2 linked regions of the Hydrogenovibrio crunogenus genome follow. The protein of the gene in region 1 interacts with the protein of each later gene in a pairwise test. Links are inferred from orthologs where the notes say so. Each region holds a gene or a part of one and is shown on either strand. Other genes may lie near its edges.

What was found. The genes of interacting proteins can lie anywhere in the genome.
Region 2: the proteins of rlmN (region 1) and GHNINEIG_RS09900 interact in binary tests that used the Escherichia coli proteins (3 or more experiments, as listed by UniProt). The link is inferred for Hydrogenovibrio crunogenus from one-to-one orthologs.

What each region holds. Positions count from the first base shown.
Region 1 is NZ_CP032096.1:696,061-704,139, forward strand. Bases 2,717-5,631 are described here. They hold rlmN (23S rRNA (adenine(2503)-C(2))-methyltransferase RlmN), read left to right. Parts: upstream 2,717-3,575; coding sequence 3,576-4,688; downstream 4,689-5,631. Other genes in these bases: GHNINEIG_RS03245 (HesB/IscA family protein), read left to right, coding at 2,717-2,952; ndk (nucleoside-diphosphate kinase), read left to right, coding at 3,107-3,532; GHNINEIG_RS03265 (helix-turn-helix domain-containing protein), read left to right, coding at 4,681-5,094; hisS (histidine--tRNA ligase), read left to right, coding at 5,129-5,631. Outside these bases: GHNINEIG_RS03225 (inositol monophosphatase family protein), read right to left, coding at 1-313; GHNINEIG_RS03230 (RNA methyltransferase), read left to right, coding at 378-1,184; cysE (serine O-acetyltransferase), read left to right, coding at 1,223-2,005; GHNINEIG_RS03240 (Rrf2 family transcriptional regulator), read left to right, coding at 2,164-2,592; more of GHNINEIG_RS03245, read left to right, coding at 2,626-2,716; more of hisS, read left to right, coding at 5,632-6,409; GHNINEIG_RS03275 (YfgM family protein), read left to right, coding at 6,444-7,085; outer membrane protein assembly factor BamB, read left to right, coding at 7,094-8,079.
Region 2 is NZ_CP032096.1:2,074,694-2,080,057, reverse strand. Bases 2,583-5,364 are described here. They hold GHNINEIG_RS09900 (DEAD/DEAH box helicase), read right to left. Parts: upstream 4,686-5,364; coding sequence 3,480-4,685; downstream 2,583-3,479. Other genes in these bases: ppnN (nucleotide 5'-monophosphate nucleosidase PpnN), read right to left, coding at 4,769-5,364; GHNINEIG_RS09905 (TetR/AcrR family transcriptional regulator), read right to left, coding at 2,740-3,360; GHNINEIG_RS09910 (hypothetical protein), read right to left, coding at 2,583-2,738. In the rest of the region: GHNINEIG_RS09925 (EAL and HDOD domain-containing protein), read left to right, coding at 1-45; GHNINEIG_RS09920 (NAD-dependent succinate-semialdehyde dehydrogenase), read left to right, coding at 86-1,456; GHNINEIG_RS09915 (EI24 domain-containing protein), read left to right, coding at 1,456-2,235; more of GHNINEIG_RS09910, read right to left, coding at 2,268-2,582. UniProt on the Escherichia coli protein: DEAD-box RNA helicase involved in the assembly of the 50S ribosomal subunit at low temperature. Exhibits RNA-stimulated ATP hydrolysis and RNA unwinding activity. Acts before DeaD.

The DNA of each region.
Region 1 (8,079 bases):
TCACTGCAATCGACACAGCAAATTGTGGAAACTGGTGCAGGAAATTGGTTGTACCATCTAATGGGTCGATAATCCATTCAAAGTCAGAATCGGTTTTATGGTGCCCACTTTCTTCTGCTTTTATGCTGTGTTCAGGGTAATATTTACGTATGGTATCGATAATGATTTGTTCAGCATGCTTGTCAACTTCACTGACATAGTCGTTGCGCCCTTTTTCTTCAATACTGATACGATCAATGTTATTAAGCTGGTTTGCAATGAATTCACCGGCTTCTTTAGCTGCGATGGTGGCAATATTTAAAATAGGATGCATAAGTTTGATTCCAGTTGTTAGAATAATCGGTTATTCGAATATAGCGAATTATAGCGGAAAATAGATGATAGAAGATTACAGAACGCACTCAAATTTAGCAAAGATTAAAATTGTCATGGTAGAAACCTCTCATCCAGGCAATATTGGCGCCGTTGCACGGGCAATGAAAAATATGGGGTTGAGTCAACTAGTCTTAGTCAATCCTAAAGATTTTCCGAGTCAAGTTGCCTCGGCACGAGCATCGGGTGCGGCAGACGTTTTAAATGATGCCGCAGTTGTTGATACGTTAGAGCAAGCGATTGCTGATTGTAAATTGGTTGTTGGTGCCAGTGCAAGGCTCAGAAAAGTTTCGTGGCCGCAATTAGATGTACGGCAAACGGCTGAATTGGCCATGGAAACTGTTGGGCAGGATGACGAAGATAATCAAGTCGCTATTTTATTCGGACGAGAAGATTCGGGGTTAAGTAATGCTGAGCTGGATAAATGTCATTATTTGGCACATATTCCAACGAACCCGACTTACAGCTCACTTAATATTGCCGCAGCGGTCCAAGTTTTTGTTTATGAGTTATTGATGGCAACAGATATCAAAAGCGTTCATGAAGCTGAAGGGTATCGCCATAAGTTAGCCAGTTCTGATCAGCTGGAAGGGTTTTACGATCATTTATATCAGGCTTTACAGGATATTGAATTTTTAGACCCAACAAAAAATGCGCGTTTTATGCGCAGAATGAGACGTCTGTTTAATCGGAGTCAGTTGGATGTGAAAGAAATTGATATTTTACGGGGTGTTTTGACGGCGGCACAAAGACAAACAAAACAACTGGACACTTATCGACAACAAGCGCCATTATCAAAAGAAGAGTCTTGAGTGGTGTTGACTGTTAAGGTATTTTTTAAGGGGAAAGCATGTTTAAAAGAATAAAAGAAGACATTCATTCTGTCTTTGATCGTGACCCAGCTGCGAGAAATAGTTTTGAAGTGCTCACAACCTATCCTGGTGTGCATGCCATACTTTGGTATCGGCTGTCGCATTGGTTATGGGGAAAAGGGTTAAAGTGGTTCGCCCGTTTTATTTCAGGGTTGGCACGTTGGTTTACTGGGATTGAAATTCATCCAGCTGCAAAAATCGGTCATCGTTTTTTTATTGACCATGGTATGGGTGTTGTCATTGGGGAAACGGCGGAAATTGGAGATGATTGTACGCTGTATCATGGTGTGACCCTTGGTGGAACCAGTTGGAATGAAGGTAAGCGACATCCTACATTAGGGGATCGAGTCGTTGTTGGGGCTGGTGCAAAAGTGTTAGGGCCGATTGAGATTGGTGATGATGCTCGAATAGGCTCGAATGCAGTGGTCATTAAATCGGTTCCCAATAATAGAACTGTGGTTGGGATTCCAGGGAGGATTGTGGAAACCAATTTAACTGAACAAGAAAAAAGACGTCAGAAAATGGCTCAGAAAATTGGCTTTGATGCGTATGGTGTCGGGCAGAATGTAGAAGACCCTGTTGAAAAAGCCATTTATAGCTTGTTGGATCATGTGCAAAGTCAGGATGAACAGCTAGAAAAGTTGAATGAGCAAATTAAAAAGCTTGGTGGGGCAGATACGCATATGGATTTACCCAGCCTGGAAGATGCTGTTTTGGAGCCAGACGACCCAGAGCAAAGGGCTCACTTTAAAGCGGAATAGTTTTTTAAATCATTGAGATACCTTGTTTCTGGCGCGAGAAGAAGCAAAGCAGGAAATTCTTGAGTTAAAAGGTAGGTTATTGTAGAATTGATTTACTTATTTAATTAATAGATGATTTGCCTGAGGGTGGTCAGATATTTTCAAAAGGTTTTATTTCTATGAAGCTCACCTCAAAAGGACGTTACGCCGTGACTGCGATGCTTGATATCGCTTTAAACCAGTCAAAAGGCCCGATTACATTAGCCATGATTTCTGAAAGGCAGGATATTTCATTGTCTTATCTGGAGCAGATTTTTGCTAAATTGAAGAAATCTGGGTTGGTTTTGAGTGCGCGTGGGCCAGGTGGAGGCTACCGTTTAAGTCGTGATGCCAACGAGATTTCTGTCAGTGAAGTGATTGGCGCGGTGAATGAAGATCTGGAGCCTAGAAAGTGTCGTGGTAAATCCAATTGTCAAAATGGTGTTCAGTGCTTGTCGCACGAACTTTGGGCAGACTTGAGCGGTATGATTAATGAATTTTTGGATGGCGTAACTTTGCAGCAAATTATTGATCGACGTTCTTCTATCCAGTCTGTTCAATTTGCATGAATTAATTAAAGAAAGAAAAGGTTTGAAGTCAGAATGGCAGTAACATTAACACAAGCAGCGGCAGATCGAGTTAACAGTATGTTAGAGAAAAGGGGCCAAGGTATTGGCTTAAGAGTTGGTACAAAGGTGAGTGGTTGTGCCGGATTTTCTTATGTTGTGGACTATGCCGATGAAATTAGGGACAACGATGAAGTGTTTGAAAGTTTTGGCGTTAAGGTTGTTGTGAATCGAAAAAGCTTGGAACAGATTGATGGTATGGAATTGGATTACGTGAAGGAAAGTCTTTTGAATGAAGGATTTGAATTTAATAATCCTCGTGTAAAAGACAGTTGTGGCTGTGGAGAGTCCTTTACCGTTTAAGCATTTTAACCGCATGCCCGCAAAAAGCCCCAGGTAGTTTACCGGGGCTTTTTTGTTTAAAACGAAATTTTATTAACATAAAAAGCCTTTTTTCTGCAATGTTTTTATCAGATTGTTAAAATAACTCTCTTATACGAATATTAGGAAAGCAAATATGCTGGAAAGAACTTTTTCGATTATTAAACCGGATGCAGTAAAGCGTAATCTGATTGGTCAGATTGTCTCTAAACTTGAGCAAAATGGATTGAAGATCATTGCGTCAAAAATGGTTTTTTTGACGGTTCAAGAAGCAAAAGGGTTCTATGCAGAACACGATGGGAAACCTTTTTTTGATACTTTAATTAAAAATATGACGGCAGGTCCCATTATTGTTCAAGTCTTAGAAGGCGATGATGCAATAGCAAAAAATCGTGAAATCATGGGGCCAACCGACCCGGAAAAGGCACCGGCAGGGTCTATTCGTAAAGAATATGCTATCTCAATGCAGCAGAATTCAGTCCATGGTTCTGACTCTCCTGAAAGTGCACAAAGAGAAATTAGCTATTTTTTCAGTGAGATTGAAGTTTTTTCAGCACCTTAAAATGAAAATGTGCTCAATAGAATTGCGGGCAAGTAGGTATTAAGTGACGGATAAGATAAAAAATAAAGTCGATTTACTCGGTATGGATCGTACTGAATTAACAGAGTTTTTTGCCAGTATTGGCGAAAAGCCGTTTCGTGCCGGCCAGGTAATGAAGTGGATTCATCAGTTCGGTGTCAGTGACTTTGAAGAAATGACCAATATCAGCAAGTCGCTTAGAGACAAACTGTCGAAAACAGCGCTTATTCGCACGCCTAAAATTGTTTCGGAGCAACGTTCGGCAGACGGTACCATTAAATGGTTGTTAGAAGTTGATAATCATAATTGTGTTGAAGCAGTCTTTATCCCTGAAAAGTCACGTGGGACTCTGTGTATCTCTTCCCAGGTAGGGTGTGCACTGGAATGCAGTTTCTGCTCAACCGGACAGCAAGGTTTTAACCGAAACTTAGAAAACTGGGAAATTGTTGCTCAGATGTGGGTTGCCAACAAAGCTCTAGGCTGTAAACCTAAAGAAGAGCGTATTATCTCCAATGTGGTTTTTATGGGAATGGGTGAACCGCTGTTAAACGTAAAACACACCTTTCCAACAGCCCGTATTTTGATGGATGATAATGCTTATGGCTTGTCCAAGCGCCGTGTGACGATCAGTACGGCCGGAGTTGTGCCGGCCATTGACAAGATCAAAGAGTCTTTGGACGTTAGTTTGGCGATTTCACTGCATGCTCCTAATAATACCTTACGTGATGAGTTGGTTCCAATTAATAAGAAGTACCCGCTTGAAGTACTGATGCCAGCTTTACATCGTTATGTGGAAGGCGGTCACAGCAAGAAGCATGTGACGGTTGAATACGTAATGCTGGATCATGTGAACGATCGACTGGAGCATGCTCAACAGTTAATTGAACTGCTTGGCGATTTGCCTTGTAAAGTGAATTTAATTCCTTTCAATCCTTTCCCGAATACCGATTATCAACGTTCTTCAAATAATGCTGTGCATCGTTTTAAGGACGCCTTGATGGAAGCGGGGGTGAATTGTACTGTTCGCCGTACGCGTGGCGATGATATTGATGCGGCATGTGGACAACTTGCAGGCAAAGTTAAAGACAGAACCAAACGAACTCTTCAAACTGTTAACTTGGATAAATTACATGGCTAATGAAGCGCACCAAGAATCTACTTCTGATGAAAGCCCCGTCTTTACGGATCTCAGTCGAGCATTGAAAGCGGCTAGAGAGCAGAAAAAGCTATCTGTAAGTGATGTGGCGGAGCAATTAAAAATAGCATCGTCTCATATTCAATATTTTGAAGGGGATCATTTGGATTTGACACAATTGGATCCTTTTCAAAGAGGCTACCTCAGAAACTACTCTGAATTATTGAATGTTGATATAAAACCTTATGAATCCGTTTTTCCAGAAGTGGTTGATGTGGGGTCCAGTCTGCAATCGGTTGATTTAGAAGAACACGCTACTAAGCCGATTATCTCCATTGCCATGATGAGAATTCTCAGTACCTTGGCGGTAATCGGAATCATCATTTTACTGATAGCCATTAACGTATAAATAATAAAAAATCGTAAAAGAGAAAAAAATCCCTATGTCGAAGCAAATCAATGCCATTCGCGGCATGAATGATTTATATGGTGATCAATCACATGCATTTGATTATCTTGTGCAAACAGCCGAGTCGGTATTAAAGCAATATGGATTTCAATCCATTCGCCTACCGATTGTAGAGAAAACAGAATTGTTTGCACGTTCTATTGGTGAAGTCACCGATATTGTTGAAAAAGAAATGTATACCTTTGAAGATCGTAATGGTGATAGTTTGACCTTGCGTCCTGAAGGGACTGCCGGATGTGTTCGAGCGGTAATTCAAAACGGCTTGGCACATAATCAAATTCAAAAGTTATATTACACTGGGCCTATGTTTCGCCATGAACGCCCGCAAAAAGGCCGTTATCGCCAGTTTAATCAATTTGGTGTTGAAGTGTTTGGCATTGAAAGCGTTGATATTGATGCGGAATTGATAGCCTTATCTGCTCGTTTATGGGAAAGACTCGGATTGCAAAATCTAGAGTTGCAAATCAATTCGTTAGGAAGTCAGGCAGCACGCCAAGCTTACCGTGACATTTTGGTTGCCTATTTTGAAGAGCATAAGTCACAGTTAGATGAAGACAGTCTTCGACGTTTAAGTACGAATCCACTTCGTATTCTAGATACAAAAAATCCAGATATGAAAGCATTGGTGGAGGCGGCTCCTAAGTTAATGGATCATTTGGATGAAGCGTCTAAACAGCACTATGAAGAATTGAAGGCACATTTGGATGATTTGGGCGTGGCTTATGTTGAAAATCCAAACTTAGTGCGAGGATTAGACTATTATAATCGCACTGTATTTGAGTGGGTCACCACGGAGTTGGGCGCTCAGGGAACTGTGTGTGCTGGTGGGCGTTACGATGGGCTGGTTGAACAGATTGGTGGTAAGCCAACTCCTGCTGTTGGATTTGCGATGGGCATTGAACGCTTAATGGCACTACTAATGGATAATGAACTGGTTCATGAAGAAAATGGGCCAGATGTTTATATGGTATTGGCCGGAGACAATACAAAGCGCCCAGGCCTGGTTATTTCTGAGCAAATCCGAGAGAATTTACCGGATATTAAAGTTCAAATGAACTGTGGTGGTGGTAGCTTTAAAAGTCAGTTTAAAAAAGCTGATAAGTCAGGTGCGCGTATCGCTCTAGTGTTAGGAGAAGATGAAGTGAACCAACAGCAAATTGCCGTCAAATATTTAAGAGAAGACCGTGAGCAAGAAATGGTGTACTGGGATCAGTTGTTTACGCTTTTAAAAACGGCATTAACCGAATCAAAATAGATTTTTTATTTCTACATTTTAATAGGATAGTTACATGAGTCGTTACGAAACCGATGAAGAACAAGTTGAAGCCATTAAGAGTTGGTGGAAAAAAAATGGAACGCAATTATTATCGGGTATTTTGGTTATTGTTCTGGCCTGGACAGGATGGACATATTGGCAAAATGCCCAAATGACGAAAGCCTTGAATGCTTCGGCTGTTTTCGAGGTAATGCAGGTTAAACAAAGCCAGAATGCGTTAGGCGATGTCTTACGAGATGGTCTTAAGTTAATGGAAGAGCAGCCTGATAGTCCTTATGCATCCGGTGTGGCCTTAATGATAGCGAAGCACTATTTTGATGAAAACGCGTTCGATAAGGCAATTGAAAATTATCAATGGACGATTGAGCATGCGCCAGATCATTCAATTGAATTGATTGCACGCTTAAGATTAGTGACGGTTTATGTTCAAGAAAAAATGTTTGAAAAAGCCGATCAGGTGTTGGCAGGAATCGATCAGAAAGCATTAAGTTTGGCCGAAAAAGGGAATTATGATTTCCAGGTAGCGGAGTTGGCATTGACCGAAGGCGATTTATCTCAAGCCAAAGAAGCTTATAACCGTGTTGTTTCGAATGCCGAGGCGCCAGAAAGTGTGCAAAATTTAGCTAAATTGAAGTTAGCAGATTTGGCAGGGTAAGGATTATTTTGAATTACATAAATACATATTTTCTAAAAGGCATTGGCGCGTTATTGATTCTAGGGTTCATGGCTTCTTGTTCGTCCTCTAAAGTGGTGAGAGAGCCGGCCCCATTAATCGAAATGTCATCGCCTTATCAAGCTGAAAAGGACTGGCAAATTCAATTGGATGCTTTCAAGTATTCGGATGGAGAAGGGTTGTACTTTGCTGAGGATGCTGATTTTGTTTATTTTGGGACGCCTGCAGGTGTGCTGACAAAAGCATTAAAAGCGACTCAGGATCGTTGGACCGATCAGGTTGTTTGGCAGAAGAAGATTCACGAACCGATTGTCTCAGGTCCGACCCTGTACCAAGATCGGGTTATTGTCGGTACCGCGAAAGCCACTTTGATCAGTTTCGTGAAAAAGGATGCCAGCATTGCCTGGCAAACCGAATTGTCGAGCGAGGTCTTGAGTCGTCCAGTGATTGCGGAAGGGCAGATTTTCGTGCGCACGGTGGATGGGAAGCTTTATTCCGTAAATGCTGTGACAGGAAGAGTGAATTGGACCATTGAGCATCAATTACCCAACCTTTCATTACGAGGGGTAGCACCGGTCACTTATGAAGATGGTGTTTTGTACGTTGGCTGGGAAACCGGTCAAGTTGAAGCACTTGATGCGGCAACGGGAACCAGAAAATGGCAATCTCAAGTTGTGATTCCAAAAGGGCGCACCGATCTGGAAAGAATGGTTGATATTCAGGCAACTTTACGTTTAGAGGCCGGGCGCCTTTTTGTGTTGGGCTATCAAGGAAAATTAGCTGCTCTGAACCCTGAAAACGGGAATCTATATTGGTCAAAAGACATTTCGGGGTTTAGAGATTTTCTAATTGATGATTCAGCGCTTTATGTCGTGGATGAAGATGATATTTTATATGGCTTTGACTACGTGAATGGCACGCAACTTTGGAAGCAGGACAATTTTAAATATCGACAAGCGATCGATTTGGTTTTCTA
Region 2 (5,364 bases), 1.4 Mb from region 1 along the record:
ATGTCAGCATCTGCTTGGGCACAGCAAGCAACCGACAATCTTTAATACTTATAAATTAACCGTCCAAACAAAGAAGGAAAAGGATATGGCCATGCAATCAATCAACCCTGCGACAGGAGAACTCGTCGCGGAATTCGATACTTGGGATCAAGCAACACTGGATGATGTTGTGACACAAGCAGGGTATGAATTTGCAGATTGGTCAAAGCTTACGCCTTTGGAAGACCGAGTGGCGTTATTAAAACGGCTAGGTGATGTTCTGATGGATGATCAGTCGTTGTTAGCCGAACTGATTACGCTTGAAATGGGAAAACTCTATTCCGAAGCCTTGGCGGAAGTTGAAAAGTGTGCGCTGCTGTGTGACTACTATGCTGAACATGCCGAGCAATTTCTGGCCGATGAGCCGGTAGAATCGGATGCCTCCCGTAGTTATGTCGCTTATTTACCCTTGGGTGTGGTGTTGGGTGTCATGCCATGGAATTACCCTTTCTGGCAAGTGTTCCGTTTTGCGGTGCCAACTGTCACGGCGGGAAATATCGCCTTGTTGAAACATGCTTCAAATGTCCCGCAATGTGCTTTGGCAATCGAGGAAGTGTTCCGAAAAGCTGGGTATCCTGACGGTATTTTTACAAACTTGATGATTGGTTCAGACAAAGTAGAATCGGTTATTCGTCATCCTACGGTAAGAGCGGTATCTTTGACTGGAAGTGAACCGGCCGGTCGTAAGGTCGCCAGCGTTGCGGGTGAAGAGTTGAAAAAAACGGTTTTGGAGCTAGGTGGGTCGGATGCGTTTATCGTGTTGGATAATGCCGATATTAAGCAAGCTGTTGCCGGCGCCGTAAAAGGTCGTTTTCTGAATGCGGGGCAAAGTTGTATTGCCGCGAAACGCTTTATTGTCGACAGTATGATTGCAGATGATTTTACGGCACAGTTCCAGGCGGCAATCGAAGATCAGTTTGTTGCCGGCGATCCGATGGATAAAGAAACGACTTTAGCGCCGATGGCGCGTCAGGATTTATTGGATGAGCTTCACCAGCAAGTGATGAAATCTGTGGAACTGGGGGCGAAAATTATCACGGGCGGTTATCAGCTGGACCGCCCCGGATATTATTATGCGCCAACAATTCTGACAAATGTCACCAGTAATATGCCGGCTTATAATGAAGAATTCTTTGGGCCTGTGGCCATTGTTTTGAAGGCTTCTGAGCCAGCGCATGCGTTAGGACTAGCTAATGCGACTGACTTTGGTCTGGGCGGTTCTATCTGGGGAAATGATATTGCCACCGCTGAAACGATGGCGAGAGGCATGGAGTCAGGCGCGACCTTTATTAACAGCTCTACCTTTTCCGATCCGCGTTTGCCTTTCGGTGGGGTAAAAAATTCCGGTTATGGCCGCGAACTGTCCGCGCAAGGGATTCGAGAGTTTACGAATATTAAAACCATTTGGGTGAAATAATGACATTGCTTTGGAAAACACTGGTCGATTTAAAAGAGCCTGCTATCTTGATTCGACTATTCATTCCGTTTGTGGTGGGGTTGATTGTCGTCTCTTTGATGGGGTACGGTTTGTTCGGGTTTATTCTGACCAGTGATTTCGTAACGCAAAGCGCTTTCGTGCAAGATTTTAACAGCTGGCAACAACAAGCCGAAGACACCATTGGTGGTATTCCATTAGTGGGCGGCTTGATTCTCTGGTTTCTTGGGTTTACCGTTGCCGTGATTGCAGGCATGCTTGGGATTGTTTTAGGCAGTTATTTAGTATTGTTGTTTGCCATGATTGTGACCGGGTTTATGACAGATTCTCTGGTAAAAGCGGTACACGATAAGCATTACCCACATACGCCTTACAGCGGGCATGGATCAATGGCAGGCATGATCTGGAAGTTGGTTAAATTCGGGTTGCTGATGTTGTTACTGATTTTAGTGACGTTTCCTTTGCTGTTTGTTCCATTGATTAATGTTGTTTGGTTCTGGTTGATTGGTTTTCTATTTTTTCATTACGCAATCGTATTGGATGTGGGGCAGGTCATTTTGCCGGAACCATTGTTTAAGAAACTGAAGCCGATTACTAATTGGCCACCCACGTTTTCCATAGGTGTGTTGTATGCCTTGAGTATTTTTCCGATTATCAGTTTCTTTGCTCCCGTACTCGCAGTGATCGCATTATCGCATTATTATTTCGACCAGCTCTCATTGGAACCTGGTTTAGATGATGTTGACGCCATTATTGATTGATATATTCCCTGTGAGTTCTTTTCTAGCAGGGGTTATGGTAAGGCCGGGTCGGTCGATAGTTTGATTTGATACGTGGCGTGACAACTGATACAAGTCTGCTGTAACGTTGCCAATCTTTCCAGTATGACGGTTGAATCGCCCATAGTTTCTGCTTCATAGGCAATGTCTTCAAATCCTCTATGAATTTTAGGCCCTAAGGTTTTAAACCCTTTCGGCAGTTTTTTTCTTAAGCTCGTTGGCGTGGAGTTCATTTGCTGAATGCCAACCTGTCGAGCCGTTATTTTGACCGTTTCCATGTCGTTATTTAAGCTGGCGGCCAAGATTTTTTGGCTGGCTACTAAGAACTGACGCATTTCACTCAAGAGTAAACTCTTTTCCTCTTTGTCTAACCATATGGCGGTTCGATTATCGGCAGACATTGCGGGAAGCGTGATGATGGTGAATAAAACGCCGAGTGTAAGGCGATTGAAGAATAATTGTATCGGGTATGCTGTCAATGTCATGCTAGCTCTCCTTTGTTTTTTTGACCAGGCCTGATTGCAGAATCTGAATCAGTTGCTGGGTAAAGTCATCCAATGTTGGATCAAGTTTTTCAGTGCTTTCAATATGGTCTCGCATTGGCTGGCTTGTCAGATAAAAACACAAGCTGCCGATAATCATAAAATGTGGCGTCAGAGGATTGATAGATTCAATGTGTTGGCAAAAAGGTCGCGTACTTAAAATGGCTTTCAGATTCGACAGTAATCGTTGCATTTGTTGCCGAGCAGTGACAGGCATATTGTGGCCACCAGACGCAATTTCTCGCATGAGAATTGCAGGCATTGCGGGGGTGTCATGTGCTAGTTTTGCAAATGTCTTGACGAACGCTTCCAGTTTTAAGGTATCCGTCGTGGCATGTTCGGTGGCTTCAATCACCGCATCGGCAACGTTGCCGAATAGGTGTGTTAAACATTGTTCATAGAGGTTCGACTTGTCTTGGAAGTGATAATAAATGCTGGCTTTATTAACACCTGATCGAATGGTTAATTCGTCCATTATGGTGCCATCGTAGCCTTTTTCAGCGAACATATCGGTTGCTGTATCACGAATTTTTAGTGCCGTTGTATTGTGTTTCTGGCGAGCCATTTATGGAGGAATCCTGAAGGATAATTAAATTAACTATATAGTTTAACTATTTAGTTATAAAAATCCAGGATTCAAATGTGAAAGAAATGTGCGAGTCATAAAAAAGGAGGTGAAAAAGGTTATTTTTTCTTTTTCTTGGCGGCTTTCTTCTTCTTTTTCTTGGGTTTTTTGAGCGCGTCTTTTAATTTGAAACTTGGCTCAAGCCCTTTGATTTTGCTGACAGGCAGAGATTGCTGCAAATGATATTCAATGCGTTGCAAGTTGGTGATGTCATGGCGTTCCACCAAGTTGATGGCGATTCCCACTTGTTGTGCACGTCCTGTGCGTCCAATACGATGAATATAGATGTCTCCACGATACGGAATGTCATAATTGATGACATGGGTCACGTTTGAAATATCTAAACCTCGAGCAGCGACATCGGTGGCAACCAGAACCTTGACCTTTCCTTGTTTGAATTTTTGAGTTTTTTCCAAGCGTTTGGCTTGAATAAAATCACCATGTAAGACCGTGCTGGAAATCTGTTCGTTTTGAAGCCAGTCAGCCAACTCAATTGCTCGGTCTTTTTTGTTGCAGAACACTATGGCGCTTTGGCAAGTTTCATCTTCCAAAATCGCTTTGAGTAGGGCTTGCTTATGTGCCTTATCGTTTGCTAGGTAAACCAATTGCTGAATCTGTTCTGATTTTTCATTCGGCGCGTTGACTTGGATGACTTCAGGGGAGTCGAGCACTTCTTCAGCAAATTTGGTGATGCCTGATCCCGCTAATGTGGCAGAAAAACAGGCCGCTTGGAAATCGCCAGGAATGGCTTCAATTAAAGCTAAAACATCAGGGCCTTGTCCCATGTCTAGCATTCGATCGGCTTCATCAATAATCAGGAGTTCAATGTCTGAAAGGTCAATAAACTCTTTACTCATAATATTTAGCAATCGTCCAGGTGTGGCCACCAGAATGTCCATATTCGATTGTAAGATTTCCAGCTGTTTGTCTGAAGCGAACCCGCCCGTCACAACATTCGACTCAAAAGGGCAGTGAGTGCCTAACTGTTTAACCACTTTATGGATTTGAAAAGCCAGTTCTCGTGTTGGCGCTAAAATCAGCACTCTCGGTTTACGGCTCGGTCTGGGGTCATCCAATAAAAACTGTAAGGCGGGTAACACAAAGGCGGCTGTCTTTCCTGTTCCGGTCGCAGCGCCAGCCAGCACATCTTTGCTCAACAACATTTCAGGAATCGCTTCCGCCTGGATAGGGGTCGGTTTGTGATAATGTTGCTCTTCAATCGCCGTAAGGAGTTTGGGATCAAGGTCTAGTTCTTCGAAGGTCATGGCTGCTCTTTGGTTATCAGTCGTTGCTTTTAATCATTTAAAAGCGTACGAGTCGTACAGAAAAAAGGAGTTATCCGTTAGGATTAATCAGAAATGATATTATAGCAAGGCTCGTAGTTATCCGTTCCTAATTTCATTCGGCGTTGTTCAATGAACTGTTTTAATAACTTATCCATGCGACTCATGATTTCACGATCCCCTTTGATTTGAAAAGGACCATGTTTTTCAATTTGAGCAATTCCTTCCGTTTTAACGTTTCCGGCCACGATGGCTGAGAAGACGCAGCGTAAATGACTGGCCAGTTCATGGGCGGGTTGCTCTTTATGCAACCTCAGTTGAGAAACGCTTTCATGGGTAGGATTAAATGGCTGTTGTAGTTCAAATGGAATGTGTAGGTTCCAGTTAAAGTAATACGCATCGCTGTTCGCTTTACGATGAATTTTGACCTCTTGAATGCCGTGTTGAATAAAATCAGCGGCTTCTTCCGGGTGGCCGATTAATAATGTCAGCTTATCAGTTGCTTCTTTCCCCAGTGTATATTCTATGAATTCAATCACCGCATCAAAATAAGCTTTACCGGATTTCGGAGCAGTCAGTACCACAGGTAAAGGAATATCTTCATTTTTTGGGTGCATTAAAACGCTCAGTAGGTACAGAATTTCTTCCATCGTGCCAGCAC